DNA from 4 places in the Pseudoduganella sp. R-32 genome. Region 4 is predicted to be linked to each of the others. Evidence: predicted binding sites of a transcription regulator. Region 4 holds the regulator's gene; each other region holds the start of a gene.
The links. The regulator FNR, encoded in region 4, switches genes on or off when oxygen is low (the NO sensors DNR and NnrR bind a similar motif). The targets are predictions, from matches to a motif close to TTGATNNNNATCAA.
Positions count from the first base shown of each region.

Region 1: a site for FNR is predicted at 1,675-1,688, ahead of ACN9MU_RS22920 (PHA/PHB synthase family protein). Genes of this name have one in related genera too.
Region 2: a site for FNR is predicted at 4,841-4,854, ahead of ACN9MU_RS24485 (universal stress protein). Genes of this name have one in related genera too.
Region 3: a site for FNR is predicted at 4,057-4,070, ahead of ACN9MU_RS21685 (hemerythrin domain-containing protein). Genes of this name have one in related genera too.

Region 1 covers NZ_CP183987.1:5,032,120-5,039,709, forward strand. The annotation lists gene ACN9MU_RS22905 (ATP-binding protein) at 1-221, opposite strand, end outside; gene ACN9MU_RS22910 (DUF4303 domain-containing protein) at 356-943, opposite strand; gene ACN9MU_RS22915 (hypothetical protein) at 901-1,515, opposite strand; gene ACN9MU_RS22920 (PHA/PHB synthase family protein) at 1,760-3,475, shown strand; gene fabI (enoyl-ACP reductase FabI) at 3,477-4,244, shown strand; gene ACN9MU_RS22930 (efflux transporter outer membrane subunit) at 4,252-5,676, shown strand; gene ACN9MU_RS22935 (HlyD family secretion protein) at 5,673-6,746, shown strand; gene rbbA (ribosome-associated ATPase/putative transporter RbbA) at 6,743-7,590, shown strand, end outside.
Region 2 covers NZ_CP183987.1:5,361,281-5,368,870, reverse strand. The annotation lists gene ACN9MU_RS24515 (TonB-dependent receptor) at 1-508, shown strand, start outside; gene ACN9MU_RS24510 (DUF2325 domain-containing protein) at 648-1,883, opposite strand; gene ACN9MU_RS24505 (hypothetical protein) at 1,892-2,221, opposite strand; gene hemP (hemin uptake protein HemP) at 2,295-2,489, opposite strand; gene ACN9MU_RS24495 (Crp/Fnr family transcriptional regulator) at 2,619-3,431, opposite strand; gene ACN9MU_RS24490 (response regulator transcription factor) at 3,568-4,212, opposite strand; gene ACN9MU_RS24485 (universal stress protein) at 4,288-4,755, opposite strand; gene ACN9MU_RS24480 (protein phosphatase CheZ) at 5,092-5,931, shown strand; gene ACN9MU_RS24475 (chemotaxis protein CheA) at 5,931-7,590, shown strand, end outside.
Region 3 covers NZ_CP183987.1:4,794,220-4,801,809, reverse strand. The annotation lists gene ACN9MU_RS21700 (winged helix-turn-helix domain-containing protein) at 1-666, shown strand, start outside; gene ACN9MU_RS21695 (DUF2804 domain-containing protein) at 663-1,655, shown strand; gene ACN9MU_RS21690 (bifunctional acetate--CoA ligase family protein/GNAT family N-acetyltransferase) at 1,668-4,031, shown strand; gene ACN9MU_RS21685 (hemerythrin domain-containing protein) at 4,137-4,808, shown strand; gene ACN9MU_RS21680 (DUF349 domain-containing protein) at 4,889-7,486, shown strand; gene moaE (molybdopterin synthase catalytic subunit MoaE) at 7,483-7,590, shown strand, end outside.
Region 4 covers NZ_CP183987.1:3,679,632-3,687,221, reverse strand. The annotation lists gene ACN9MU_RS16925 (ABC transporter ATP-binding protein) at 1-317, shown strand, start outside; gene ACN9MU_RS16920 (DUF1854 domain-containing protein) at 310-774, shown strand; gene ACN9MU_RS16915 (aldo/keto reductase family oxidoreductase) at 783-1,643, opposite strand; gene ACN9MU_RS16910 (LysR substrate-binding domain-containing protein) at 1,740-2,639, shown strand; gene ACN9MU_RS16905 (bacteriohemerythrin) at 2,705-3,091, shown strand; gene ACN9MU_RS16900 (MerR family transcriptional regulator) at 3,137-3,586, shown strand; gene ACN9MU_RS16895 (carboxymuconolactone decarboxylase family protein) at 3,540-3,911, shown strand; gene fnr (fumarate/nitrate reduction transcriptional regulator Fnr) at 3,972-4,745, opposite strand; gene ACN9MU_RS16885 (response regulator) at 4,847-5,482, opposite strand; gene ACN9MU_RS16880 (response regulator) at 5,475-6,578, opposite strand; gene ACN9MU_RS16875 (response regulator) at 6,575-6,988, opposite strand; gene ACN9MU_RS16870 (sensor histidine kinase) at 6,985-7,590, opposite strand, start outside.

The DNA.
Region 1 (7,590 bases), 1.4 Mb from region 4:
TTGTCGGTGATTCGCAGCACCCCATTGAGCTTGTCGCCGTCGAGCTTCAGCTTCCCGGTCTCCTGCCAATCCGGGCATTCGATGCGTCGGCGCGTGATGGAGTCGTGGGCATTCTGGATCAACTCCCGCACCGCCACCAGGGGCGTGGAATAGAGATGCTTGCCGAGGACCGACAGCAAGCCGCCAAGGTCAACGTTAGTTGCGTGTTGTTCTTTGATCATAGAAGAAAAAAAGGGCCGCCTATGCCAGCCCTTCAATCGTTGAAGCGTTGGCGCCTCGCAGAGGCCAGATCGTGAACATCATAGCTTGCGCAATGCAAGTAAAAACTCTCCAAATATCACGTAAGTATTGCCGTTCAACGCTGCGATTGCGGAATCGGACGTTTCAGCCATTTATTGAAAGCATCCAGGCCGGCCTCGAGTTCGGCCGAATACCGTTCCACCGAAGGCCGCCAGTTGAGTTTTGCTGCGGCGTCCAACATCATTGCGTGACTCTCGTCATGCAGCCATACACTGAGAATGACTCTTTCACGCACTTGGCCTGTGCCAAAGATGCCTTCGTCGTCAAGCTCCTTGATGGCAGCGAAGGCAGCCGCGAAGAAACGCTCACGCGACGCCTCGATCTCGCTTTCGTCACCGTCTGAGTATGGATCGGGCTCCAGAGCGCGAAGTTCATTCGTGAGCGGCATCATGTCGAGGCCCTCATCGAAGAATGGCGAGTCGCCGATGCTCCAACGCAGTGACTCGCGGTGCAGCTCAAAATTCGAGCCATAGTGTTCAGCGTAGTTGTCCGCGGCCGACTCGAGCCCCTGCTCAGAGCAAGCAACCGCGCCACAATAGGAAGCCGTGTCGGTGGTGTACAGCCCGAACGCATAGAAGTCGTCGTCGGGATAGCGGTCGCTTATGTGAGCTGCTCGTGTAATACTTGAACCGCCTTCATACATTCCTTCAATTCCCCTCCTATGCATTTTTTCCAGAGCAAAGCTGCGGCCGAAAGCTTCCGCTCCTGCAGCAAATCCAGGATGTTTTCTTGTTCATCCTCACCGAGTTTCTGGAATTGACGGACCTCAATCGCTCGCGGCTCGCCATGCCGGCCGGAAGGGTCACGACTCATGAGGCAGGAGTGCAGGTCATGGATCGGAAGCGCATTTTCGCCGGATTCCTGAAGACCGACGAACATCGTCAATCCAGACGGCTCTTCAAGCTCGAGTTCGTATGTCGGCCAGTCGATCAGGTTGGCTACACTGTAGATCATGTCTACCTGGGTCTCGCGGACGACATCCATCAAGTCGTCCATGTCGACGCCCTTGTCCAGGAGTCGCCTGACGGCATCGCCGCCAAGCACTGGCAACTTCGAGGGACTTGATTCGTCAATGACCAGGCTCCAGAGCCCGCGTTGCAGCAATTCAGATAGCAAGGTACGGGCGTCGTTCCCGGAGAGATCGTCGGCGATGGATTCAGCCTGCGCTTGTGAGACCCCGATGCGTTGAAGTTCTTCCGAAACTGCTCGATTCATTGTTCAAATGCCTGAATTGTGGGGAGCTTCGCAGCGTGGAGCATTGCGCAGCCCAACTTGAATCGCCGGTCGAGTTGACGATCTTGCAAATTCTATCACGATGCTGCGCACTCCATTTCCGGGCGTGACAGGCAATGGTTTAGCACGTTCGTTCTCGTTTTGATCCAGATCAAGGAAAGATCGCACTTCACTCCCTAAAGTGAAGCGCAATATCCGATCCCGGCCCAAAACGATGGAACCGCCCATGCCAGTTAGCTCCCACGCCCCACGCACAGCCTATGAACAGCTGGACCAGCAGGTGCATGCCAGCCTGGCCAGCGCCAGCTCCTCCTTGTCGATCGCATCCGCCTTGCTGGCGGCAACGGATTGGGCACTGCACCTTGCCGTCTCGCCCGGCAAGTGCGCCGAACTGGGACAGCTTGCCCTGCGCCAGTCCTGCGCCTTGGCGCGCTACACACTGGAAAGCGCGCGCGGTCACGCGCCAGCGCCGTTGGCAAGCGAACGGCGCTTCGCTGCGCCCGAGTGGCAGCAATGGCCGTTCAATACCTGGCACCAGGCCTTCCTGCAAACCGAACAATGGTGGAAGGCTGCCAGCAGCGATGTCTGGGGCGTATCGGAGCATCATCAGTCGCAAGTCGGCTTTGCAGCCCGCAACCTGCTCGATGTGTATTCGCCCGCCAACCAGTTCTGGACCAATCCGGAAGTACTGCGCGCCACCATCGAACAGGGCGGCTGCAACCTGGCGCGTGGCGCCTGCCTGGCGCTGCGCGACTGGCAGCAGGCATTGGCGCAGCGCCAAACTGCGCCCTCCGGCCCGCACCAGCAGGTAGGGCGGGACCTCGCGAGCACGCCGGGCAAGGTGGTACTGCGTAACGACCTGATCGAATTGCTGCAATACGCGCCCGCCGGCGAACAGGTATATGCCGAGCCGGTGCTGCTGGTGCCGGCCTGGATCATGAAGTATTACATCCTTGACCTGACGGCCCAATCCTCGCTGGTGCGCTACCTGGTCGAACGCGGCCACACGGTGTTCTGCATTTCCTGGCGCAACCCGGGTCCCGCACAAAGCGAACTGGATATGGACGACTACCTTGAGCAAGGCTGGTTCGCGGCGCTCGGCAAAGTCGGCGACATCATGCCGGGCCAGCGCGTGCATGCGGGAGGCTACTGCCTGGGCGGCACGCTGCTCGCCATTGCCGCTGCTGCCATGGCGCGTGAGCAAGACCACCGGCTGGCTTCCCTGACCTTGCTGACCGCCCAGACCGACTTCACGGAGCCGGGCGAACTGGGCCTGTTCATCGACGACAGCCAGCTTGGCGTGCTGGAGGCGCAAATGCAGCAGCGCGGCGTGCTGCGTGCGGAACAAATGGCGGGCGCTTTCCAGCTGCTGCGCGCCAACGACTTGCTGTGGTCGCGCATGGTGCGCCGCTACCTGCTCGGCGAGGAAGAATTCCCCAACGACCTGATGGCCTGGAACGCGGACGCCACCCGCATGCCGGCGCGCATGCATTCGCAATACCTGCGCCGCCTGTTCCTCGACAACGACCTGGCCGCCGGCCGCTATTCCGTACAGGGCAAGCCGGTTGCGCTGGGCGACGTCGCGCTGCCGGCATTCATGGTGGCCACCCAGTCCGACCACGTGGCGCCCTGGCGTTCGGTCTACAAATTCCACGCGCTGAGCCGCGGTGAAATCACCTTCGTGCTGTGCAGTGGCGGGCATAACACCGGCATCGTGAGCCCACCCGGTTCGCCGCATCGCCAATACCAGATCCATACCCACGCGGCCAGTGCACACCACCTGTCGCCGGACGAATGGCTGGCCGTGGCGCGCCAGGAGCAAGGCTCGTGGTGGCCCGCCTGGCAAAGCTGGCTGGCCGCGCGTTCGGGGCCGCGCGTGGCGCCGCCGGCGCTGGCTCCGGCTGGAGCCGATGCGCCCGGCAACTACGTGATGGAGAAGTAAGATGCGCCTTTCACTGGACGGAAAAAAAGGACTGGTAGTCGGCATCGCCAACCGCGACAGCATTGCCTGGGGCTGCGCACGCGCATTGCGCGAGGCCGGGGCCACGCTGGCGATCACCTGGCTTAACGACAAGGCACGGCCGCACGTCGAACCGCTGGCGCAGGAACTGGATGCGCCGCTCCGCCTGCCGCTCGACGTGGAACAGCCGCAGCAGATGGAAGCCCTGTTCGATGCCATCGATTCCCAATGGGGCAAGCTCGACTTCGTCCTGCATTCAATCGCCTATGCGCCAGGCGCCGACCTGCAGGGACGCGTGGTGGACAGCTCGGCAGCCGGCTTTGCGCGCGCCATGGACATCTCCTGCCATTCATTCCTGCGCCTGGCGCGCCTGGCCGAACCGCTGATGAAGGACGGCGGCAGCCTGCTGACCATGAGCTACCTGGGGGCGGAGGAAGTGGTCGCCAGCTATGGCGTGATGGGCCCCGTCAAGGCTGCGCTGGAGTCGAGCGTACGCTACCTCGCCTCAGAGCTGGGCCCGCACGGCATCCGCGTCAACGCCGTCTCGCCCGGCCCGTTGGCTACACGTGCCGCTTCCGGCATCCCGGGCTTTGACGCCTTGCTGGCGAACGCGGAGCGCCGCGCGCCGCTACATCACAAGGTCACGGTGGACGACGTCGGTGCGCTATGCGCCTTCCTGGTCAGCGACGCCGCGCGCGCCATCACCGGCGACACGCTGTACGTCGACGCCGGCTACCACATCCTGGACTGAAGCTGCGATGCCACGACTTCCCTTCCGCTCCCTGCCGCTACTGCTGGCAGCCTCGCTCGGCGCCTGCACCAGCCTGGCGCCCGGCTACCAGCAGCCGGCGCTGCCAGTTCCTGCACAGTATCCACCGTTCGCACCAGCCGGCGGCGCGGCGCTGGAAAGCGACTGGCGCAACTTCTTCCGCGACCCGCAACTGCAGGCGCTGATCGCGCAAGCGCTGCAGGACAACCGCGACTTGCGCATCGCCGTCAGCCGCGTGGCGCAGGCGCGTGCCGCCTATGGCATTGAAGCGTCCGCCCAACTGCCGGCAGTGGCGGCCCAAGCCGGCGCCGATCGTTCGCGCGTGCCGGCCGACTTGAACCTCACACGCCGGCCGCTGCATGCCAGCCAATACCAGGCCGGAGTTGGCCTGGCGAGCTGGGAGTTCGATTTCTGGGGCCGCGTGCGCAACCTCAGCGAAGCAGCGCTGCAAGCCTACCTGGCGACCGACGCTGCGCGCAACGCCGCGCGCGCCAGCCTGGTCGGTCAGGTCGCCCTGGCCTACCTGGACCTGTGCGACACCGCGCAGCGCATAGCGCTGGCCGAGCGCACGCTGGCCAGCCGCCAGCAGACCTTCGACATGGTGGCACGCCGCGCGACATTGGGTTCTTCCTCGCAGCTGCAGCTGGCCCAGGTCGAAACCCTGCTGATCCAGGCACGCTCCCTGCTCTTGCAACTGCAACAGGAACGCGACACGCAGCAGCATGCGCTGGACCTGCTGGTCGGCGCCCCGGTCAAGCTGCCTGACGGCGGCGCCGAAATCTCCCTGGCCGCACCGGCCGCCGGCCTGCCATCCGACCTGCTGGCGCAGCGGCCCGACATCATCGCTGCCGAACACAGGCTGCGCGGCGCCAATGCCAGCATCGGCGCCGCCCGCGCCGCCTACTTTCCGCGCATTGCGCTGACCGGATCGCTGGGCAGCGCCAGCGCCGAACTCGACGGCCTGTTCGAGGGCGGCAGCCGCGCCTGGAATTTCGCTCCCGGCATCACCCTGCCCCTGTTCGACGGCAACCGCCGGCGCGACCAACTGAACCTGGCCGAAGCGCGCCGCGACGAAGCACTGGCCGCGTACGACAAGGCCGTGCAAGGCGCCTTCCGCGACGTGGCCGATGCGCTGTCGGCGCTGCACTGGCTGGCCGGCCAGCTGGAAGTGGCCGATGCCGCGGTGCTGGTGCAGCAGCGGCGCGCGCGCCTGTCCCAGCTGCGCTACGACAGCGGCGCCAGCTCCTACCTCGACGTGCTTGACGCGCAGCGCGACCTGCTGACGGTCGAACAGCAGCAGGTGCGCACCCACCATGCGCTGCAGGCGGCCCGCGTCGCCCTTTACCTTGCCCTGGGCGGCGCTGCCGGCGAATCTTCCGCACCGTCATCCGAACATCCAGGTCTTTCATCATGATCAAGTTCAAGAAAAAACAACTGCTGCTGGCTGCGCTGCTGGCCGCCCTGTCCATTGGCGGCGCCTATGCCTGGGTCCAGGCCCGCCAGCGCGGCTACGGCGACCAGGTCCTGAGCGGCAACGGCCGCATCGAAGCCACCGAGATCGACGTCGCCGCCAAGCTGCCGGGCCGCCTGCAGGACATCCTGGTCGACGAGGGCGACTTCGTGCGCACCGGCCAGGTGCTGGCCCATATGCAGGTCAATTCGCTGGAGGCCCAGCGCGACGAGGTGCTGGCGCAGCAACAGCATGCGCGTGCCAACGTCGCCAGCGCCGAGGCTGCCGTCGCCATGCGTCTTGGCGACCAGGCTGCCGCCCAGGCGGTGGTGGCACAGCGCGAAAGCGAGCTGCAGGCCGCGCGCCGCCGCCTGGCCCGCTCCGAGACGCTGGCCGGCGAAGGCGCCGCCTCGGAGCAGGAGCTGGACGACGACCGCGCCCGCGTCGGCACCATCAGCGCCGGCCTGCGCGCAGCCCAGGCGCAGGCGGCAGCAGGTGGCAGTGCGGTGGAAGCGGCCCGCATGCAGCTGCAAGGCGCGCATGCCGCGGTCACGGCGCTGCAGGCGACCCTGGCCCGCATCCAGGTCGATATCGACGACGGCGCCCTGCTGGCAGCGCGCGACGGCCGCGTGCAATACCGCATCGCCCAGCCGGGCGAAGTACTGCCCGGCGGCGGCAAGGTCCTCAGCCTGGTCGACCTGGGCGACGTCTACATGACCTTCTTCGTGCCGGAAGTGGCGGCTGGCCGCCTGGCGCTTGGCAGCGAGGTGCATGTGGTGCTGGACGCCGCGCCGCAATACGTTATCCCGGCACGGGTCTCCTACGTTTCCAGCACCGCCCAGTTCACGCCAAAAACCGTGGAAACCGCCAACGAGCGGCAAAAGCTGATGTTCCGCGTCAAGGCGCGCATTGACCCCGCCCTCCTGCAAAAGCATTTGCCGCTGGTGAAGACCGGCCTGCCCGGCACGGCGTGGATCAAGCTTGACCGCCAGGCGGAGTGGCCGGCGGCGCTGGCCCTGCGGGTGCCACAGTGAACGGTCCGGCGCCGGTCGCCGAACTATCCGGCGTCAGCCTGCGCTATGGCGAGGTCACCGCACTGAGCGACATCACGCTGGCCTTGCCGGCAGCTTGCATGGTGGGCCTGATCGGTCCGGACGGCGTCGGCAAATCGAGCCTGCTCTCGTTGGTGGCCGGCGCGCGCGCAGTGCAGCTGGGTGGCGTGCGGGTGCTTGGCAGCGATATGCGCGACAAGACGCAGCGCGGCCTTTTATGTCCGCGCATCGCCTACATGCCGCAAGGCCTGGGAAAAAACCTGTACCCGACGCTGTCGGTGGAAGAAAACCTGCAGTTCTTTGGCGGCCTGTTCGGCCATGGCGCCGCCGAGCAGCGGCGCCGCATCGCCCACCTGACCGCCAGCACCGGACTGGCGCCCTTCCTCGACCGCCCGGCAGGCAAGCTGTCGGGCGGCATGAAGCAGAAGCTGGGCCTTTGCTGTGCGCTGATCCACGATCCCGACCTGCTGATCCTCGATGAACCGACCACCGGCGTCGATCCGCTGTCGCGCGCCCAGTTCTGGGACCTGATCGCGGGCATCCGTGCGCAACGGCCGCAAATGAGCGTGATCGTGGCCACCGCCTACATGGATGAAGCCAATCGCTTCGACTGGCTGGTGGCGATGGACGGCGGCCAGGTCCTGGCGACTGGCGCGCCGCAGGAACTGCAGCAACGCACCGGCAGCGCTTCGCTGGAGGAAGCGTTTATCGCCCTGCTGCCGGAAGCCCGGCGCAGCCAGCACCGGCCGGTGCGGATTCCGCCGCTGGAACAAGGCGGCAGCCAGGCCGTCGCCATCGAGGCCAGCGGCCTGACCATGCGCTTTGG
Region 2 (7,590 bases), 1.7 Mb from region 4:
CGACTGGGACATGACCGGCCGCCACAACTTCGGTTTCGGTCGCTTCTCGTCGACCCTGGCAGGCACCTACCTGATCAAGTCTGACTACACCAAGCCAGGCACTGACGATCAGTGGACCAACAGCATGAACTTCTTCGGCATCAACAATGCCGTGTCGTTCCGCCACGTTGTACGTTGGACCAACACCCTGGAAACCGGCGCGTTCAGCAACTCGATCATCGCCAACTACCGCAACGGCTACACCGATGCCAAGACCACTGTGTGGAACCTGGGTACCAACGCCTCCGAAGATGTGCGCATCCACGTGCCATCGCACCTGACCTTCGACTGGCAAGGCAAGTGGGCTGTCAACAAGCAACTGGCGCTGCGCGCCGGCATCAAGAACCTGGCCGACCGCAACCCACCGCTGTCCCTGCGTAACTCCTCGGGCCACCAGGTTGGCTTCGACCCACGCTACGCCGACCCAATGGGCCGCACCTTCTACCTGACCGGCAATTACACCTTCTAATCGCCGCCCTCAGTAGCAAGTAGCAAAACGCCCCGTGCGCGCAAGCGCCGGGGCGTTTCTTTTTGAAAGTCGGGGTCAGGTCTGGCAATCCGCCATTCCGCGCAGCGGAATGGCGGATTGCCAGACCTGACCCCGACTTTTATTGTGGTTCTAGCGCGCGCTGGAGGGTAGTGACGCTGGGGTTGTCGACGAAGATGCAGCGCTTCTGGTGCCGCTTGCAGAAGTCTTTCACGCGCCAGTAGGCGCTGTGGCTGATGCAGGCGGTCTGGCAGATCACCAGGTCGGCGGCGGCCATGCTGGTCTCGAGGCGGGCGACGTTGTCTTCGAGGCCGCCGTCGTGGTGCAGGAATTCGGCGCCGGCTTCTTCGATCACGCTGCGGTAGCCGGCCACACTGCCGGCGCGGCCGCCGACGCACAGCACGCGCTCGGCCAGCAGTCCGTGCAGCGTGATGCGTTGCGAGGTGGTGCCCGCACGGACAGCCGGCCCGCCCGTTGCGGCGGTGGCGGCTGCCGGCATGGCGGGCGATGATTGCGCCGCGGCTGCGGCCAAGGCGGCGCGTGCTTCGCTGAGCTGGCGTTCCAGGGCGCTGGCTTCGGCGCGGGCGGCGGCGGCTTCGGCGCGCAAGTCATGCACGCGTTGCTCGGTGTCGGCCAGTTGGCGCGCCAGGCGTTCGCGCGTGGCGAGGCCGGGAACGGTGGCGTGCAGCTCTTCCAGTTGCTGGCGCAGCGAGGCGAGCACGCTGTCGCGGCCTACCAGTTGCGCGCGCAGCTGCATCATGGCGGCTGCATGGGCTTCCTGTTCGGAGTGGCGCTCGGCTTGCCAGGTGGCGCTGCGCTGCTGCTGGCGTGCCAGTTCGCGCTCCAGCGCGGCATTCGATTGTTCAAGCGCCTGCAGGCGGCTGATGTCGGCGCGCGTGGCGGCGCCGGCCTGGTGCTGGATCATGTGCAGGTCGCGGCACATGCGTTCCTGCAGTTCGAGCGTGCAGTGCGGGTGGCTCAGGCCGGCCCAGAACGGGCCCGGCACGTCGCCGCTGGCGACCGCAGCTTCCCACAACGCTTCCAGGGCCGCTGTGTCGCGGGCGTGGCGGAAGCGCTGGATCACCACTGCATAGCGGCGTTCCAGTTCCTTCTGCACGGCTTCGGACAGGCGGTTGCGGTTGCCGCATTCGCTGACGGCGCCAACGTGGACTTCATAGTCGTCGGCCAGCACCTTGCCGCCGACTGCCTTGGTGACGATCTTGCGCAGCACGCCAAGCGGCAGGCCGACGCCGACCAGGGGGCAGTGGCAGGTGTGGGGCAGGTCCCAGATGCGGCGGCGGCGCGCCGGTTCGGCCGCCGCGGCCTTGGCGGCTGGAGTGTCGTGCTTGTCGCACATGATGGCCCTCAGGCCGCCAGCGGGGCAGGGCGGGGACGGCCCATCAGGCGCGCCAGGAAATTGGCGCGTTCCTGCGGAGGACGGGCATGTTCGACCACGGCGCCCCACTGTTCGCACAGTTGCTGGCAGGTGGCGCGCAGCACGGGCGAGAGGTCCGGCAGCGCCGCCAGCGCTTTCAGGTGGCGCTCGATGACCGATGCCAGCTTGACGCAGCCGCCATTGTCGGCGGCGTTGGCCGTATAGTGGGACATCAGGTGCAGCACGGCGGACAGCATCAGTTCCGGCTGCCGGGCAGCGGCGCTGTGCGTGAAGATCGGGTCGTTGCGGTCGATAGCCATGATTCACTCCAAAGTTTCAGGGGTGGCTGGCTGCCGCGTGTGACGGCTGGCTGGCGATTGGGGAGGGTAAGCTTCAGGCAGTCAGGATCAGCTTGTTCAACTGCGTGATGCGAAGACGGTAGATGCGGCCGGCATGTTCAATTTCGATTTCGCGCTGATCTTCCATCAGGCCGGCGGTGGTGTAGCGGCGCAGGGGCTGGGTCGGCTGCTGCGCGGCAGGGGCGACAGCAGCCTTGGGTTTGGGGGCGTCGATAGTGGCAGTAGACATTGTTATTTTTCCTCAGATAAGAATGATTCGCATTTGCATTATGCTCAGGTCGGCAAAGCTTGTCAAATAAATTATTGAAGAAAAAAAGAGGCCCGCCGAAGCGGGCCAAAGCTGGGTGAGTAGTACTCTTTACAAAGTCGCCAGCAGCGGCACGGCAGCTTCGCTGGCGGCGGCTTTGGCGCGCGACGGCAGCTTGCTGCGCGTGCGCGATGGCGGCAGGCGACGCAGCGATTTCAGGGCGTCGACATCCTTGATGCCGATGGTGCGCTGGTCCACGCTGATCAGCCCGATCTCGTTGAAGGCTGACAGGGTGCGGCTGACCGTTTCCAGCGTCAATCCGAGGTAGCTGCCAATCTCATGGCGCGTCATGCGCAGGTTGAACAGCTTGCTCGAATAACCCATCTGCGAAAACTTTTCCGATAGCGTGACCAGGAAGCGCGCCACCCGCGCCTCCGCGCTCAGGGCGCCCAGCATGCCGATCATGGCTTGCTCGCGCACCAGTTCGCGGCTCATCACGCCGTACATCAAATTCTCCAACTCCACGTGGGTGCGGCCCAGCGTGGTCAGCTTCTTGAACGGCAGCAGGATCAGGTCGCAGTCCGACAGCGCCACCGCCTCCGAGGCGTAAGTCTTGCTGTGGATGCCGTCTACGCCCATCAGGTCGCCCTTCATCGGGAAGGCCAGCACCTGCTCGTTGCCGAACTCGTCAATCAGCACCGTTTTCATGAAGCCGGAATTCACCACGTACAGCATGTCGAACGGCTGGCCAATCGTATGCACGCGCTGGCCGGTCTTGAACTGCACATGCTGGAACAGCAGCTCTTCAGAATTGAGCGATACCGGCGGCAAGTGCAGCAGTTCGCACACTTCTTTCAGGTTGGACCACAAACGGCCTTGCCGCTGACGGCCGGCCTCATGGGACACGGGTTGCGTTGAGAGCATGCTGATCTCCTGGTTCCCAAACGGAATGGTTTCAGTATGCCAACGTGAATGTGGGAAAAATATCAGTCGTTGCTGAATATACCCGTAGGAGGGTAGTGGGGCGATGTAGGAATTATCCTAAAATCAACCTTGTCAATCATGCCTTGAACGGGGTCAGCAGCTTGTGCGCCACTGCGTACTGAACCATTTCTGAGAGCGAAGCCATGCCCATCTTCTGCATGATGCGGGTCTTGTGGGTGCTCACGGTCTTGACGCTCAAATGCAGGCCGTTGGCGATTTCAGTGATGGATTTTCCCGACACCAGTAGCGAAAACACCTCGAACTCGCGGTCGGAAAGCTGTTTGTGCAGCAGGGTTTCGGCTGGCTGCATGATATTCAGCGCCAGTTGCTCGGCCACTTCGGTGGAGATATAGGGCCGGCCGGAGGCAACCTTGCGGATGGCGCCCACCAGCTGGGTGCCGGCGCTTTCCTTGGTCAGGTAGCCCTGGGCGCCGGCGCGGATGGCGCGCACCGCGTACTGCTCTTCCTCGTGCATGGTGAGGATGAGGATGGCAAGCTTGGGCGATTCGCTGCGGATCTGGCGGATCAGGTCAACGCCGCTGCGCCCTGGCATGGACAGGTCGAGCAGCAGCAGGTCGAAGCCGCCCTGGCGGATGTGGGTGAGGACTTCGAAGCCGTCGATGGCTTCGCCTACGATGTCGATGTCGGGTGCCCCGTCAAGAATGCGCTTGAGCCCTTCGCGCATGATGGTGTGGTCGTCGGCAATGACAATTCGAATCATGGTTCCTCAATAGTTAGCAATACTGGTCTTCACGCCCCAGCCCGGCAGGCCGGAGCGCGTCGTAACGCTGGCCGTTCAGGCCGGGCGCGGGTCTTTGATCAGCCGGTGCACCAGCACCGGGATCTTGGTATGCGACAGCACTTTATTGGTCACGCTGCCCAGCAGCAAGTGTCCCCAGCCGCTGCGCCCGTGCGAACCGATGAAGATCAGGTCGCAGCCGCACTGGTTGGCGACGTCCACGATCTTCAGTGCCGCGCTTTCGGCAAAGGCGGTCATGCCTTCGGCCCGCACGCCTTTTTTCGCGCAAGACTCAAGGATAGACTGAACGTGCTCGTTGCCGGCGCGCTGCATTGCCGCCCGATACTCTTCTTCGCTCGGGTAGCTGGGCGGAATGATCTCCACGTAAATCGGGTACTGGTATTCCGGTGCCACGAACAGGGCCAGCACTTCCGCCCCGAGCTGCTGGGCAAATTCGACCCCGGCGCAAGCGGTCTTGCTGGAAACGGCCGAGCCGTCCGTCGTAATCAGGATTTTCCGATACATATCTCAGCCTCCTTTAACTATTTAAAAGAGTCAGTTCCTGCCTTCATTGTAGCCCCGTTTGCCAGTATTGTTCTGCTGTAAAGAGTTGATAATTATCAAGAAACTGTCACGAGGACATCGCAGATGGCGCAAATTCCCGCTATTTCAGGGGCTTGCAGCGTGTATTTCACACGATCCGCAAATACAACAGTACACTTGGAGGGCCATCCGGCTTCACCTAAGAGATTGAACTGTGGGGGCTGCCCCTGTTACACTCGCGAGAGAACCCAATTTATTGCCGAGCGTTAAATTTGACAATGTTTTGGCAATTTGAAACGTAATGGAGAAGCAGGAATTATGACCGACGCCGCTGATGATTTCGATGCATTATTTGAGGAAGTATCCGCGCAACGGGCGAATGCGCCTGCACCTGCTCCAGCGCCGGCTCCGGCCGCTGCGGCACCCGAGTCGGGCGATTCTGATGACCTGGAAAGCCTGTTTGATTCCGTAGCAGCTTCCAGCAAAACGGCAGCCCCTGCCGCAGCGCCGGCAGCGGCCCCGGCCCCGGCGGGCGAGGCGCCCGCGGAAGGCGGCGAGCACGCCGAGGGCATGTTCGAGCGCCTGGGCGGCATTGTGCGCCTGCTGCACGACTCGCTGCGTGAACTGGGCTACGACAAGGCCCTGACTGAAGCGTCGACCCAGATCGTGGACGCGCAGGACCGCCTGGAATATGTCGCCTCGCTGACCGAGCAGGCTGCCAACAAGGTCTTGAATACCCTGGACGACGGCATGCCGGCGCAGGAAGTACTGTCCAAGCAGGCCAAGGAAATGGAAGACCGCTGGGCCGACCTGTTCGCAGGCAAGCTGAGCATTGAGGACTTCAAGGCCCTGGCGGGCGATTCGCGCGCTTTTGCCAGCAAGGTAGCGCAAGCAACGGAGGCGGAGAAAGCCCGCCTGCTGGAAATCATGATGGCCCAGGACTTCCAGGACATCACCGGCCAGTTGATCAAGAAGGTCGTCGCCATCACCAAGAAGGTCGAATCCGAACTGGCGCAACTGTTGAAGGACAATGCGCCGGCCGATGTGCGCGAGAAGATTGCGCAGAAAGAGGTGTCGCTGATGTCGGGTCCATCCGTCCCATCGGAAGCCCTGAATCAGGACAGCGTCGATGACCTGCTTGCCGACCTGGGGTTCTAATGGACGATATGCTCAAGGAGTTCGTTGTCGAGGCCATGGACCTGGCCGTCAACGTCGAAGAGCACTTGCTGCGCCTCGAACGTGACCCCGACAACAAGGAAACGCTGAACGCAGTTTTCCGCTCGTTCCACACCATCAAGGGCGGCGCGGGCTTCATGAACCTGGGGGCGCTGGTGTCGGCCTGCCACCTGACCGAGAACCTGTTCGATGCGCTGCGCACCGGCGCTGCGCCGGTCACGCCGCTGTCGATCGAAGCGGCGCTGCAGGCTTCCGGCTTCGTGGCCGACCAGCTGACCGACCTGAATAACGGCACCGCGCCGGACCAGCTGGCGCCGATGCCGGCCGACCTGGAAGCGATCCTGAAAGATGCGATCGAGGGCAAGGCCAGCTCCGCTGCGGGCAAGGCCAAGCCGGCCGCCGCGCCGGTTGCCGCCGCTCCCGCGGCTGCCCCTGCCGCCGCCGCACCGGGCGCTGCGCCAGCTGCCGCGCCGTCGGCCGATGGCCTTGACTGGGAAGGCATGTACGAAGCCGTGGTGCCACCCGGTACTTACGTGCGGCCTGCTGTCGATGCGCGTGCCGAAGGCGTGGCTGCGGCCCACGCCGCAGCCGGTGCGCCGGCCGCCACGCCCGCTGCGGCGCCGGAAGTGCGCGAACGTCCGGCCGGCGAAGCCAAGCCGACCAGCGCGCCGGCCAAGGAAGAATCGATCCGTATCGACGCCGTCAAGCTCGACGCGCTGCTCGAAGTGGCCGGCGAGTCGGTGCAGGCCGCCAACCAGGCAGCCGTGTTGCTGGAGCGCCTGCAGCAATTCAAATTCGAAGGCCAGGCTGCGACCCTGATGTCGGCCCTGACCGAGACGCTGGAACGCGCTTCGCGCTATTCCACCGAACTGCAGCGCGCCACCCTGGCGACCCGCATGCAGCCGGTCGGCCGCTTGTTCCAGAAATTCCCGCGCCTGGTGCGCGAACTGGCGAAGGACCTGGGCAAGGAAGTCGAGCTGACCATCGAAGGCGCGGAAACCGAGGTGGACCGCGTAGTGGTGGACAGCCTGTACGACCCGCTGGTGCACATGCTGCGCAACGCGCTGGACCACGGCGTGGAAGCGCCTGACGCCCGCATGGCCATCGGCAAGCCGCCGAAAGCCTACATCTCCCTGAAGGCGTGGCAGGAGGCCAACTCCGTCATGATCGTGCTGCAGGACGACGGCAAGGGCATGGACCCGGTGGCGCTGCGCCGCAAGGCAGCGGAAAAGGGGCTGATCTCGCCAAGCGCCAACCTGTCGGACGACGAGTCCTACCAGCTGGTGTTCCTGCCGGGCTTTTCGACCAAGGAAGTGGCGTCCTCAGTGTCCGGCCGCGGCGTCGGCATGGACGTGGTCAAGACCGCCGTGGAAAAGAACCGCGGCGCCATCCACATCGAATCGCAACTGGGCAAGGGCACCAAGTTCGCCATCCGCCTGCCGATCGAGCTGTCGATCGTGCCGACCATGCTGGTCTCCACCTCGGGCGCGCTGCTGGCGCTGCCGATGGCGGTGGTCGAGCGCGTGGTCGAACTGCCGGAAGTATTCATGGAAGTGGGCGGCGCGCCAGTCCTCAAGGACCAGGGCCGTCCGCTGCCGGTGCGTTCGCTGGCCGGTGCGCTGGGCTACGAGCCGTGCTCGG
Region 3 (7,590 bases), 1.1 Mb from region 4:
CGCGTGCTGCCGGATTGGGACGACAGCCGCATGCCCGGCATGGATGAAACCCGGCGCGAACTGGCGCTGAAATCGGTGCGCGCCCTGGGTCTTGCGCGCAGCGCCTGGGTGGCCGATTACTACCGCACCAAGCCGCCGCGTCCCGACCTCGAAGCGCTGGCCGAGGAAGGCTTGCTGCTGCGCGCCCGCGTCGACGGATGGAAAGACCCGGTGTACATCCACCACGACCTGGCGGACCTGGCGCAAGCGGCAGCCGAAGGCAGCCTGTCGCCGACGCTCACCACCATCCTGTCGCCTTTCGACCCGGTAGTGTGGGACCGCCGCCGCGCCCTGGACCTGTTCGACTTCGATTACCGGCTTGAGTGCTATACGCCAGCCGAAAAGCGCCGCTACGGCTACTTCACGCTGCCTATCCTGCGCCGCGGCGCACTAGTGGGCCGCATCGACGCCAAGGCGCATCGCCGCGGCGGCACGTTCGAACTGAAAAAACTGGTGCTGGAGCCGGGCGCCCGCGTCAGCGAGCGCTTCGTGCGCGACGTTGCCGGCGCGGTGCAGCGCCTGGCCAACTGGCATGGCTGCCCGCAGGTGCAGGTGCAGGCCAGCGAGCCGCCCGGATTCGCCGCCACGCTGCAGGCGGAGCTGGACGGCCAGGGAGTCGAACAATGAAGCTCGCCCCGGCGCCGCAACGCGTGGTGGGCACCGACGGCAAGCCCTTGCTGGGCCGCTTTTCCGGCGCGACGCAATCTTTCGACTGGCATTTGCTGGCTGGCGAGCATGCGCGCGGCAGACTGTGGCGCCGCTTCCATCACAAGAAATGGCATTACGTCTCGCTGGTTTCGGAGCAGGTGATGGCGGCAGTTGCCATCGTCGACCTGGGCTGGACCAGCACCTGCTTCGCCTACGCCTTCGATCGCAACGACAACGATATGATGGCCAACTTCTCGCAAGACGGCCTGCCGGGCCGGATGTCGGTCGGCGTCGGCGAGCACGCCGGCGCGGCAAGCTGGTTCCGCACGCGCAGCGCCCAGGTCAGCATCGAACCGCTGGAAGGCGAACGCTTCCAGTTGGCCTTGCGCTGCCCCTACATGGAGATCGACGCAGAATTCGGGCCGCCGATCGCGCCGCTGCTGCTGGCGACAGGGCCGGTGGCGGGCGGGGCGCTGCACGGCACGCAGAAGTCGCCCGGCATGCCTTTGAACGGTGAAATACGCACCTTCCGCGACCAATACAAGCTCGATGGAGGCGTGGCCAGCTTCGATTATTCGAACGGCCTGCTGGCACGTGAAACTTCGTGGCGCTGGGCCTCCGGGCACAACCTGGAAATGGGCTTCAACCTGCAATCGGGCTATTTCGGCGGCCACGAAAATGCGCTCTGGATCGATGGCGAAGTGGTGCCGCTGGCTCCTGCGCATTTCATCTTCGACCCGCACGACCCCATGCAGCGCTGGCACATCTTCACCGAAGACGACCAGCTGGAGCTGTTCTTTACCCCCGACGGCGCGCGCCGCCAGGACCGCAACCTGCTGGTAGCTGCCAGCCGCTACATCCAGCCGGTGGGCCACTTCAGCGGCTGGGTACGCAGCGAGCCGGAAGGGCCGAAACGCATCGTCACGCAACTGGCAGGCGTGACCGAGGACCACTATTCACGCTGGTAAGGGAAAGCCGCCATGAGCATCAGGAATATGGACAGCCTGTTCGACCCCGGTTCGGTGGCCATTTTCGGCGCCTCGCTGCGGCCCGACCGCATGGGTACCCAGGTGATGAACAACATGGCGGAAAGCGGCTTTGCCGGCGCGATCTGGCCCGTCAATCCTAAATACGAGCAGCTGCGCGGCATTCCATGCTACCCGCGCCTGTCGGCCCTGCCGCGCGCGCCGGACCTGGCCATCATCTGCACGCCGCCCGAAACTGTCCCGGCCCTGATCGCCGACCTGGGCGCCCGCGGCACGCGCGGCGCCATCATCCTGACGCCGGTCAGCGCTACCATCGGCCAGCAGATCATGCGGGCGGCGCGCCCATACCTGCTGCGCATCCTCGGCCCTGGCGGCATCGGCCTGCTGGCGCCGCTGGCGGGCCTGAACGCCAGTGCCGCCCACGCCGGCGCCAAGCCGGGCAAGACCGCCTTCATTTCCCAGTCGGCGACCGTGATGACGGCGGTGCTGGACTGGGCACAGCTGCACGGCATCGGCTTCTCGCGCGTGGTATCGGTGGTGGAGGGCGGCGATATCGACCTGGGCGACATGCTGGACTACCTGGCGGCGGACGATGACACGAGCGCCATCATCATGCACATCGAATCGGTGAGCTGCGCCCGCAAATTCATTTCCGCCGCGCGGCTGGCGGCGCGCGGCAAGCCGGTCGTGGTGCTGAAGGCCGGCCGTAGCGGCGACGACAAGGTGTACGACGCCGTGATCCGCCGCGCCGGCATGCTGCGCGTGTATTCCTCGGCCGACCTGTTCGACGCGGTCGAAACGGTGGCGCGCGCAAGGCCCACGCGCGGCACGCGCCTGGCCATCATGAGCAACGGCAGCGGCACCGGCAAGCTTGCCGCCGACGCGCTGCAATACGTGCACGGCAAGCTGGCGCAATTCTCGCCCGATACCGGCAAGCGCCTGCGCAACGAGCTGCCGCCCGGGCTGCTGCTGGCCAACCCGATCGACATCGGCGGCGAAGCCAGTGCCGAACGCCATGCCGCCGTAGCCAGCGCCTTGCTGGCCGACCCGGGCGCCGATGCATTGCTGGTGGTGCACGCGCCATCGTCGGCCGCAGCCAGCACCGGCGTGGCGCAGGCCTTGGCGCCCTTGCTGCGCCAGAGCGGCCGCAGCGTGCTCTCCTGCTGGCTGGGCGGCGCCTCGGTGGCCGGCGCGCGGCAGGTCTTCGCCGATGCCGGCCTGCCGACCTACGACACGCCCGAAAAAGCCGTGCGCGCCTACAGCCAGGTGGTGCAGTATTCGCGCAACCAGGCCTTGCTGATCGAGGTTCCGGCCCAGGTGCCCGCGCATTCGGTGCCGGAGCGGCAGGCGGCGCGCAACCTGGTGGAAGCGGCGCGCGCCGCCGGCCAGGCCGAGCTGGCGCGCGCCGACCTGGCCGCCGTGCTGGCGGCCTACGGCCTGCCGCTGGCAAGCGAGCCGGCCGGCGGCAATGTGCAGCAGCTGCGCATCGCCATGCAGGTCGACCCTGTCTTCGGGCCCGCCATCAGCGTTGGCCTGGGCGGCAGCGCCGGGCGCGTGGTGGACGACCGCGCCGTCGGCCTGCCGCCCTTGAATACCGTGCTGGCGCGCGACATGCTGCGGCGTACGGGCGTCGGCCGCGCCCTGGTCGACGAACGCGAAACCCTGTGCAGCGCGCTGGTGCATGTGGCCGAACTGGTGGCCGACATCGGCGAAATCGCCGCGCTGGAAATCGACTCAGTCACCGTGGTGGACGGCGTGCTGCAGGTGCATGCCGCACGGGCCGCGCTGGGCCCGCGCCGCGCCGAAAGCAGCATGGCGATCCGCCCCTATCCGCAAGAGCTGGAGCAGGAAATCCAGTGGCAGGGCGCCGCCCTGTTGCTGCGCCCGATCCGGCCGGAAGATGCCCCGGCCCACGTGCGCTTTTTCAGCCAGCTCGACCCCGACGATGTGCGCCTGCGTTTTTTCTCGGCGATGAAGGAATTGCCGCCGACCCAGCTTGCGCGCCTGACCCAGATCGACTACGACCGCGCCATGGCCTTCATCGCCACCCGCACCGGCGCCGATGGCCAGCCGGAGACACTGGGCGTGGTGCGCGCGGTAGCCGACCCGGACAACCAGAAAGCGGAGTTCGCGATCATCGTGCGTTCCGATCTGAAAGGCAAAGGATTGGGAAATATCCTGTTCCAGAAATTGCTTGACTATTTCGGCAGCCGCGGGACGCGCGAAATCACGGGCGAAGCCCTGTCGGAGAATATCGGAATGCAACAACTGATGCGAAGATTTGGCGGAACAGTGACGGCGTCGCGAGAAGCTGGTATGGTTGATCTTCGCCTTGCGCTGGATTTGAAAACCTCCTAAATTGTGGAGGGCGAATGGCGTTACCTTGATGTACGTCAAAGTGAACCTGTCGGGCTAATTTACACTTGTACTTCCGTTTCCGCGTAGCGATATTTGGGAGCAAGAATGTTAACGGCCACATATACATTAGTTGCGCTTTCCGTTGAACAGGCTAACGTGCGCCTTAGCCTGCTGTCGTTTCAAAAATACGTGCAATCGACGCTGTTGCGGCAACAGCGCCTGACGCTCTCCCAGCTTGAATATGCTTGCGAAACCCTGGAGCGCCTGTACCAGGCCTGCCATTGGCGCAAGATCGAGCTGTACCTGATTCCGGCCCTGCAAAATGCGACGGAACAGGCCAACCAGCTGCTCGACGAGCTGAGCCGGCTGAACCAGTCTGCCTTGTCGGTGATCCGGCGGTTGCAGGCTGAACTCGACTCGGCGGTGGAGTACAGCGAACAGCAAGTGACGGAGATCTGCGAATCGATCGAGACTTTCTGCACGGTGCTGTTGCAGCGCCTGGAGAAAGAGGAAAAGGAATTGTTTGCGATTGCCCGCGCCACCATTGGCGGCGAAGCCTGGTTCGATATCGCGAACAAATTCCTGGCCCATGATGCTCAAGTGGTGGAAGCGCGCCGCGTGCCGGCCTCCGCCGAAAAAGACAGGAAAGCCTTGTTGGAAGCCAAGCAGGTGCGTGCCTCCCTGCGCAGCGAAGACGAGCTCGTGGTTCCTGTGCCGAAGCTGCGCTACCACCGGCGCACGCGTTTGGCCCATCGCGCCGCTGCGGACACGGCCTGAACACGCCATGCCTGCATTCGCCGCCCCTGCCGGGCGGCGCTGCGCTATGATGGTGGTTTTGATCCATTCATAGCACAACTATGTTTGAGTTCCTTTTCAAGCAGCAGGCCAGCCAGGCCAGCGTTGCCGGCCAGCCGAGCCCGGGCGGGTCGCAGGCGCCGCTCGGCACTCCCGCAGAACGCCGCGCGGCGCAAGCCGAGCTGGCCCGCAACCTTGCGGGCGACGAGGCTGCTGCGGTCGAGCTCATCCTGAACAGTGAATTTGCCGACGTGCGGCTGGCGGCAGCCGAACACGTCGTCTCGCAGGCGGCGCTGGAGAAAGTGCAGCAGGCGGTGCGCAACTCGGACCGCCGGGTGGCCAAGTTGGTGCAAGGACGCCTGGACGCCATCCGCCATGTGCAGGCCGAACAGAAGCAGGCGCAGGCCTGTATTGCTCTGGCGCAGCGCTTGTTGGCTGATGAAAAGTTGACGCCCAATCTGGTGGCTGACCTGGACCGTCAATGGAAGGTGGTCGATGCCGCGCCGTCTGCTGCGGCTGAATTTACCCATATCCGCGATGCGCTGGGCGAACGCCTCGAAGCACAGGTCTCCCTGCAGCGAGCGATGATCGATGCGCTGGCAGCCTTGCGCAAGCATCCCGATTCCGTCGAACTGGAGCGCCTGGCCAGCGAACATGCGGCACACCTGGCCTCGCCCGAGCGCGGATCGCTGCCGCGCCACCTGCTGAACGATTTCGATGCTGCCCTGGCTGCGGAACGCGCCGCGCAGCAGCCGGCCGCACCGCCCGCCGCCGCGCCAGCGGCAGCAGTGGCCGCCGAGGCCGCCGAGGCCGAACGCGTCCCCGCCAAGGGCGCCGCAGCAAGCGCAGTGGACGATGCCGCTCCGGCGCCTGGCGCCAGCGCGCCGCCGGTACCGCCGCATAGCGAGGCCGTCACGCACGCCGACGGCCACGATGCGCTGGCCGCCCGCCCGCCGCGCCCACCAAAGGAAAAACACAAGCCATCGCCCGCCGAGCAGGAAGCCAACCGCCAGTTCATGGACCTGGTCGAAGCGATGGAAACCGCACTGGCGCAAGGCCAGCTCCACATTGCCGCAGAGCACGATAAAACCCTGAAGGAAAGCAAGACCGGCCGCCTGTCGCCAGCCCAGGCCGAGCGCCTGGCCCATGCGCGGGCCGACTTCAAGCGCCTGGGCGACTGGGCGCGCTGGGGCGGCAATGTCTCGCGTGAAGAGCTGGTGCACGCCGTCGAAAGCCTGCCTGCCGAGGGCCTGGGGATGAGCGAGCTGGCCAAGAAGGTCGGCAGCATGCGCGAACGCTGGAAGGCGCTGGACGGCGTATCCGGCGCCGCGCCCAAGTCCTTGTGGGAAAAATTCGACGCCGCCTGCACCGCCGCATACGCTCCAGCCGCCGCCCACTTCAAGCACCTGGCCGACGAGCGCCACGCTAATGCGGCGAAAGCGCAACAATTGGTCGACGAGGCAAATGCCCTGATCGCCAAGGACAGCGCGCAACTGGAGGCTGCGGGCGGCGCCCAGGTCGACCGCGAGGAATCGGCCTCTGGCAACCTGCCGCACACGCACGACTGGCGCAGCCTGGCATCGTCGACGCAACGCCTGCGCCAGGCCTGGAGCCGCCTGGGTACGATCGACCGCAAGGACAAGAAACGGCTGGACGCGGCCTTCAGCAAGGCGATGGACGCGCTGATGGCGCCCCTCGAGTCGCAGCGCAAGATCGAAGTGGCGCGCCGCGAGCAATTGATCGAAGAGGTGGGCAAGCTCAATCCGCTGGACCGCCACACCATCGACACCTTGCGCCGCCTGCAGGAGTCCTGGCAGGGCCATGCCCGCGCCTTGCCGCTGGAGCGCAAGACCGAGCAGGCTTTGTGGCAGAAATTCCGTGCCGCCTGCGACCAGATTTTCGCCAGGCGCAAGGAACACGCCCACGCAGCGGACCACGAACGCAAGGCCCACTTGCACGCGCGCGAAGCGATTTGCGCCGGCCTCGAGTCGGCGGCCTTCGAAGGCGACGACAAGGCCGTCCTGGCGGCCATCGGCAAGGCCCTGAAAGATGCTGCCGCCGCATGGCATGCTTCCGGCGTGGTGCCGCGCGCCAGCGAGCAGAAGATCGACCAGCGCTACCGCGCCGCCGTCGGCGCCTTGCAAGCGCAGGCTGACGCCATCCGCAAGCGCGCCGGCGCGGCACAAGCCAACGCCCTGCGTGAAAAGCTGCGCTTGGCACAGGCACTGGAAAGCGCGCTGGCCGGAGCCGGCGAAATCGACAGCGCCGACTGGAACAATCGTTGGCAATCCCTGGCAGCCCTGCCGGCCGAGCAGGAGCGCACCTTGCGCGCCCGCTTCGACGCCGCGCTGAAAGCAGCCGGGGAGGGCGCTGCTGCGCGCTCCGCCTACGCCGGCCAACTGGAAACCAACCGTCAACGCCTGCTGTCCGAAGTGCTGCGCCTCGAAATCATGGCCGGCATCGACAGCGGCGCCGAATTTGCGAAAGACCGATTGAAAATGCAGGTAGAAGTGTTGCAATCCTCCCTCAAGTCCGGCCAGAAGCCGGCCAGCCACGCCGCCCAGTTCCTTGCCTTGTGTGCCATGCCCGCACTGGCGGACGCACGTACTGCCAGCCGCATCGAGCAGCTGTTCCGCAAGACCGGGGCGGAGGGTAAATGAGCGAAGTAAGCATCCAGGAAGAAGATTTCGACCTGTCGCATGAAGTGGCGCAACTGCGCGCCGGGAACGCCAAGGTTGGCGCTATAGTCAGCTTCGTTGGCACG
Region 4 (7,590 bases):
GCGCGCTGCTGATCGATCCACGCATCCTGATCCTCGACGAAGCGACTGCATCGGTGGACTCGGAAACGGAAAAAGAAATCCAGAAGGCGCTGGACAACCTCGTCGCCGGCCGCACCACGATTGCCATTGCGCACCGTCTCTCAACGCTGCAACGCGCGAACCGCCTGGTGGTGATGGACCGCGGCAAGGTCGTCGAAGAAGGCCCTCATGAAGAACTGATGGCCAGGGAAGGCGCCTACTACCGCCTCTACCAGGCGCAGGCACGTAACGTCGATACAGACATGGATGACAAGGCAAAGAGCCGTGAAGATGATTAATTTTACTTTGAGCCGGGACAGCTTCGGTAAGCTGAACCTGATCGACGCCAACGGCGTGCTGCATGAAGGCGTGTCGCCGGTACGCGCGTTTCCCATCCAGGCGCCGGATGAAGGCCTGTCGCTGGTAAACACCGACGGCAAGGAAGTGGCCTGGCTGGATCGTATTTCCGACCTGTCGCCGCAACTGGCGGACATTGTGCGCGAAGAACTGGCCGGCCGTGAATTCATGCCGGTCATCCAGCGTATCGTGGACGTGGGCAGCTATGCCTGCCCTTCCACCTGGAGCGTCGAAACCGACCGCGGCGATACCACCTTCGTGCTGCGCGGCGAAGAAGATATTCGCCGCATCGGCAGCGTTTCCTTGCTGGTGTCGGACAGCCACGGCATCCACTTCCTGATCCGCGACCAGTTCGCGCTGGATAAGCACAGCAAGAAGATCCTCGATCGATTCCTCTAAGCGCGCCGCTAGCGCGCCATGCCATCCAGTTCCGCCAGGACCTCGCCGGGCAAATCGAGCGCCTGCGCGGCAAGGTTCTCCTTGAGGTGGGCAATCGAGGTGGTCCCCGGAATCAACAGCACATTCGGCGACCGGTACAGCAGCCAAGCCAGGGCCACCTGGTTCGGGGACGCGCCCAAGCGGGCGGCGACACGCGACAAGGTAGACGACTGCAGCGGCGAGAACCCGCCCAAGGGGAAGAACGGCACGTAGGCGATACCATCGCGTGCCAGTTCATCAATCAAGGCGTCGTCATTGCGGTGGGCCAGGTTGTACTGGTTTTGCACGCACACGATCTCGCACATCCGCCGGCCCTCGGCTACCTGGGCATGGGTCACGTTGCTCAAGCCGATGTGGCGTACCAGGCCTTTGCGCTGCAGCTCGGCCAGCGCGGCAAGCGGCTCTTCGATCGAGCCCTCAGCCGGCTGCATCGGATCGATCATCAGGCGCAAATTGACGACATCCAGTTTGTCGAGCCCCAGGTTGCGCAAGTTGTCATGCACGGCCTGTTCCAGTTCAGCAGGCGAACAAGCCGGCAGCCAGGAAGAATCGGCGCCGCGCCGGGCGCCAATTTTCGTGGCAATCACCAGGCCATCGCGGTAGGGGCGCAAGGCTTCGCGGATCAATTGGTTGGTTACGTGCGGGCCGTAGAAATCGCTGGTGTCGATGTGATCGACACCGGATTCAACCGCCGTGCGCAAGACCTTCAATGCGCCTGCTGTATCGGCCGGCGGCCCGAAAACATGCGGCCCTGAAAGGCGCATGGCGCCGTAACCCATGCGATTGACGATCAGGTCTCCGAGGCAGTAAGTGGATGGTTGCTGGGACATGGTAGAGCTCCTTTTCAATGAGGTTCCCAGTCTAGAAGCGAATCGACCGTTCGATAAGCCGGTATAATCAAAACAGCCCGTACGAAAATTTGCACAATGCGCGTCGATCTTGCCGACCTGAATGCTTTCATTGCCGTTGCACGCGCCCAAGGCTTTCGCGATGGCGCGCGTGCGATGGGCGTCAGCGCATCCGGTCTCAGCGAAGCGGTGCGCCGCCTGGAAGCCCAGTTGGGAGTGCGGCTGCTGAACCGCACCACGCGCAGCGTCACCTCCACTGAAGCGGGCAAGCGCCTGCTGGCGCGCCTCCAGCCCGCCCTGTCAGAAGTCGATGCCGCCCTCGCCGAAGTGAACGGCTTGCGCGACCGGCCAGCCGGCAGATTGAGGCTGAACGTCCCCATCAGTGCAGCACGACTGGTATTGCCGGCCATCGTACCGGCGTTCCTGGCCGCCTATCCCGACATACAACTGGAAATTGCCGCAGAAGAGGGCCTCGTCGACGTGCTTGCCGCGGGCTGCGACGCAGGCGTTCGCTATGACGAGCGCCTTGAGCAGGACATGATCGCGGTACCCATCGGCCCACGGGTCCAGCGCTTTGCCGCCGCTGCCGCGCCGGTCTACCTCGACAAACGCGGGCGGCCCGACCATCCGCAACAACTGCTCCAGCACGATTGCTTGCGCATGCGCTTTGCCGGGCGCGCCGTACCGCCATGGGAATTCAGGCGCGATGGGGAAACCGTGAAAGTCGATGTCAACGGCCCCTTGCTGGTGGAGCCATCCGGTGCCGTTGAACTGATCGTCGACGCGGCCAAGGCAGGAAGCGGGGTCATCTATCTGTTCGAAGACTGGCTGCGCCCGCACCTGGACAATGGCGCCCTGGAAGCGGTGCTGGAACCCTGGTGGCAATCCTTTACGGGCCCTTTCCTCTACTACCCAGAGCGCCGGCTGGTTCCGCCGCCCTTGCGCGCCTTCATAGACTTTGTCAAAAGTGAAAATTGACATGGATCATGTGCACGATTTTTTCCCAGCGGCACAATTGCGGTTCGACACTACTGGAGAACCCCATGGATTCCATCGTCTTCGGGCCGGACCTCGCACTGGGCATTCCCGTTCTCGACCAGTCGCACCGCATCGTCTTCGACATGCTCGACGCCATGGTAACCCTGCCCCGTCCCGCCTTTGACGCAGCCTGCCGCGACCTGGCAGCTGAATTCATGGAACACCTGCGCGAAGAAAACAGCCTGATGGAGCGCATCGCCTACCCGGCTGCCCAGGCCCACCGCGCAGCCCATGGCTACTTGCTGGAAAAGGTCGCCCGCACCCTGCGCCTGCTGAAGGACGACGAGGAAGCCACGGCACGCGACATCATCCGCACCCTGCCGGACTGGCTCGAGGCCCACATCAACACGATGGACCTTGCGCTCGCAGTTGCGGCTTCCCGGTTAGAGTAATAAAGTGCTTGACTTAGAGTGCACTCTAACTTTTACGATCACCCCATGGAATCGCACCTGAGCATTGACGAAGTCGCCAAACGTACCGGCCTCACAGCCTACACCCTCCGCTATTACGAGCGCATCGGGCTGATTGCCCCGGTCAATCGTGCAGCGGGCGGCCGGCGGCGCTATGCGGCCTCGGACCTTGCCTGGATCGAATTCCTGCTGCGTCTGCGAACGACCCATATGCCAATCGGCAAAATGCAGTCATTCGCAAAACTTCGCGGCGCTGGGGACTCGACGGTGCCGGAACGGCGCCGGATGCTGGAAGAGCATATGCAGAACGTGCTCGCCGAAATCGAGGCGATGCAACAATCTGCAGCATCATTGCAGGCCAAGATCGAGTATTACCGCTCCCTGGAGCAGTCCCTGGCGTCGAATCCAACCACCGATGGAGCACATGCCAATGAACACCGAAAGCCGCTACGAGCGCGGGCTCGCAAAACTGCGTGAAGTCGACGGCCAGGCCGGCGACCGCGTCGTGCAAAGCCTGGAAGATATTGCGCCCGATTTCGCCCGCTACCTGATCGAATTCCCCTTTGGCGACATCTATTCGCGCCCGGGGCTTGACCTGAAATCACGCGAGATCGCTGTGGTGGCCGCGCTGACCGCCATGGGCAACGCTGCGCCCCAGCTCAAGGTGCACATCCACGCCGCCCTCAACGTCGGCGTCAGCCGCGAAGAGATCGTGGAGACCATCATGCAGATGGCCGTCTACGCCGGCTTTCCGGCTGCGCTCAACGGCCTGATGGCCGCCAAAGAAGTGTTCGCGCAATAAAAAAGGGGCAGCAAGAGCTGCCCCATACACCCCCTACAGGTGAGAAAACTGGTAAGCCGGTCAGGCGACAGCGAGTTCCTGCGCCATGCCGCCGGACGACATGGCCTCGAGCCTGGCGCGGTCGGTAATGCGCAGATCGCGGTTGCTCAGGACGATCGAGCCATCCTGGCGCAGGCGGGCCAGCTGGCGGCTGACGCTTTCCACGGTCAGGCCCAGGTAGCCGCCGATATCTTCACGCGACATGCGCAACTGGAAGCTGGTCGAAGAGTAGCCGCGCTGGGCGTAACGGCCAGCGAGGTTCAGCAGGAACATGGCCAGCCGCTGTTCGGCGCGCATATGGCTCAGGAACAGCATCACCGACTGCTCGCGCTGGATTTCGCGGCTCATGGTGCGGTGGAACTGCTGCAGCAAGCCGGGAATCTGCATCACCAGCTCTTGCAGGCGGTTGAAGGGGATCTCGCAGACTTCACTGTCCTCCAGCGCCACGGCATTGCAGGAATGCTGGCCATTGCCGATGGCTTCCATGCCCAGCAGGTCGCCGGCCATGTGGAAACCGCCAATCGTCTGTTCGCCGCGCTGGTTCACCTGCACGGTCTTGAAGTGGCCGAAGCGCACGGCATACAGGCTGTGGAAGCTGTCGCCGGTCTTGTACAGCGGCTCGTCGCGGTTCACGCGGCGGCGGCGGGAAATGATCTGGTCAAGGCGAGCAACATCTTCGTCGGCCAGGCCCTGTGGCAAGCAAAGGCGGTTGAAGCTGCACAGCGAGCATTTGGCTGCGACTGGTGCGCAGGATTTGGTGGCGTTTGCAGGGGTGATTGGGATGACCGGGCTCATTTTGCTGCTCCTTGTTTTCGATGGAAGCAGTATCGCGCCCGGCGTCATTTCCCGGTATCAAGCATCCTGTGTAGTTGCTGTAGTGGTTCCCCTACAGCCGCTCAGATCAGCCCGTGCTCGAGGGCATAGCGGGTCAGCTCAGCATTCGTGGACATGCCCATTTTCTCGAGGATGCGGCTGCGATAGGTTGTCACAGTGTTAGGACTGAGATGTAGTTTTTCCCCTATGCGCACCAGGGACTCGCCCTGGGCAATCAGTTTGAAAACTTCCAGTTCGCGGTTGGAGAGCTCTTCGTGGTCGCCGCTCGGGCCGCCGCCGACCAGGGTTGCCAGTTTTTCAAGCAACGCCGGGCTCACGTGCTTGCCGCCCGAGGCAGCCTTGCGCACGGCCTCGATCAGGGTCGCCGTCGGCGCATCCTTGGTCAGGTAGCCGGAGGCGCCCGATTTCAGCGCGCGCACCGCGTAAATTTCCTCGGAATAGGTGCTCAGCACCAGCACCGCCATGCGCGGGCATTCGCTGCGCAGGGTCTTCAACAGGTCCAGGCCATTCTTGCCCGGCATCTTGATGTCCACCAGCGCCACGTCGAAACTGCGCTCGGCCACGCGCTGCATCGCTTCGACGGCGTTGCCGGCCTCGCCCTCCACGCTGATGTCGGGCGCCGTGCCCAGCATGAGGCGCACGCCATTGCGTGCAATCGCATGGTCGTCGACCAGCAAAACGGTGATCTTGTCACCCATTCTTGTCCTCCAAAGGCAGCCGCAGCTGCAGGGTAGTGCCCTGCCCGGCCTTGCCGCTGATATTCAGTTCGCCGGCAAAGCGGCGCGTGCGCTCGTGCATGCCGAACAAGCCCCACGATTCCCGGTCGGACAAGCCGGCACTTTCGATACCCTTGCCATTGTCTTCCACCCGCAGCACCACGTTTTCGCCGTCAATATCCACGATGACGCGCGCCTCGCTCGCTTCGGCATGGCGCACCACGTTGGTCAGCGCTTCCTGCGCGACGCGGAACAACATGGTGCTGCGCTCCGCATCGAGCTCCAGCGCCTGCGCCTCCGGCGTGATATTGCAGGTGCATTGCAAGCCGCTGCGCTGCGCCACCTGTTCCGCATACCATTCCAGCGCAGGCCAGATGCCCAGCTGGTCCAACACGCTTGGACGCAGGTCGGTAATCACGCGGCGCACGGTCTCTATCGCATCTTGCGCCAGCTTGGCCGCATCCTTCAACAGTGGGTCCGATTGCTCGCCGCCGCGCTCGATGGCGACCGAGATATAGGCCTTGATGCCGGTCAGCAGGCCGCCCAGTTCATCATGGATTTCCTGGGCGATGCGGGTGCGTTCGTGTTCCTTCAGTTTTTCCTGGTACGCGGCCAGTTCACGCAGCTCTTTCTGCGACTGCCGCAGCACCTGTTCAGCCAGTTGTTTCTCGTCGATCAGGCGCTGCTCGCGCAGCAGGCGGTCGATGGCGCCCGCCAGGAAGTCGAGGTAGCGGCCGTCGTTGTCCTTCACCAGGTAGTCGCGCGCGCCGCGGCGCATCGCTTCCGCCGCAACGGTGGCACTGTCGGCGCCGGTCAGCATCATCACCGGGATATTTGGCTGGGGTTCGCCGCGGTCTGCCGCGAGACGTGCCAGGAATTCAAGCCCGGTCAGGTCGGGCAAGTGATAATCGAGCAGGATGCAGTCGGGCTCTTCGCGCAAGGCGATATCCAGGCCTTCCTGGCCACTTTCCGCTTCCAGCAATTCGCAGTTGAAGCCCGGCGCCTGCGCAAAGGCGCGGCGGCAGGCGATACGGTCAACGATATCGTCTTCGACGATAAGGACCCTTACCCTGTTCATGGCAGCTCGCTGATGGTCCAGTACAGGTTGATGGAGCGGACCACCTCCACGAACTGGCGGTAGTCCACCGGCTTGGTCATGTAGCCGGCGACGCCCAGGTCGAAGCTGCGCATCTTGTCCTGCTGTTCTTCCGACGTGGTCAGGACGATGACCGGGATGCGGCGCAGCAGCGGGTCCTGCTTGACGTTCTGCAGGAACTCGATGCCGTTCATGATCGGCATGTTCAGGTCCAGCAGGATGATGCATGGCTGTTCGTTGCCCGGCTCGCGCAGGTATTCCAGTGCGGCCTCGCCGTTTTCCGTCGCCACGACACGGTTGCTGACATGGACCTCCTTCAGCGCGCGCAGGATGGTCATCACGTCGACCTGGTCGTCTTCCACCAGCAGGATCGGCTTGCTCGTATTATTCATGCTTTATTCTTTCTTTTCTTTGGCAGGGTGAAATAGAAGGTCGTGCCCTTGCCCAGCTCGGACTCCAGCCACACCCTGCCCTGGTACATTTCCACAATTTTTTTCACCAGCGCCAGGCCGACACCCGTGCTTTCAACCCGGTCGCGCGGCGCCAGCGTCTGGAACAGCTGGAAAATCCGTTCAAAATGACGCTCGGCGATGCCGGGGCCGTTGTCGCGAACGTAAAAGCGCCACTGGCTGCCTTCGTCGGCCCAGCCCACTTCGATTTCGCCGTCCGGCTTGTCCATGTACTTGACCGCGTTCGACACCAGGTTGTGGAACAACTGCTGGATGCGGGTCGGTTCGCCGGCAACTGTCGGCATGCCGGGCATCACGGTAACCTTGATATGCGCCGGAACTGCCAGCAGGTCGACCACCTCGGCCACCAGCTGGTCGAGCTGCACCGGCACCACGGCTTCCTTGATGCGTCCCACGCGCGAATACTGCAGGATGCCGTCGATCAGGGCCCCCATGCGGTGGACCCGGTTGATCAGGAGCCGCATGTGCTCCTTGCCTTCTTCATTGAACTTGTCGGCGTAATCATGCGCCAGCCAGTCGGCCAG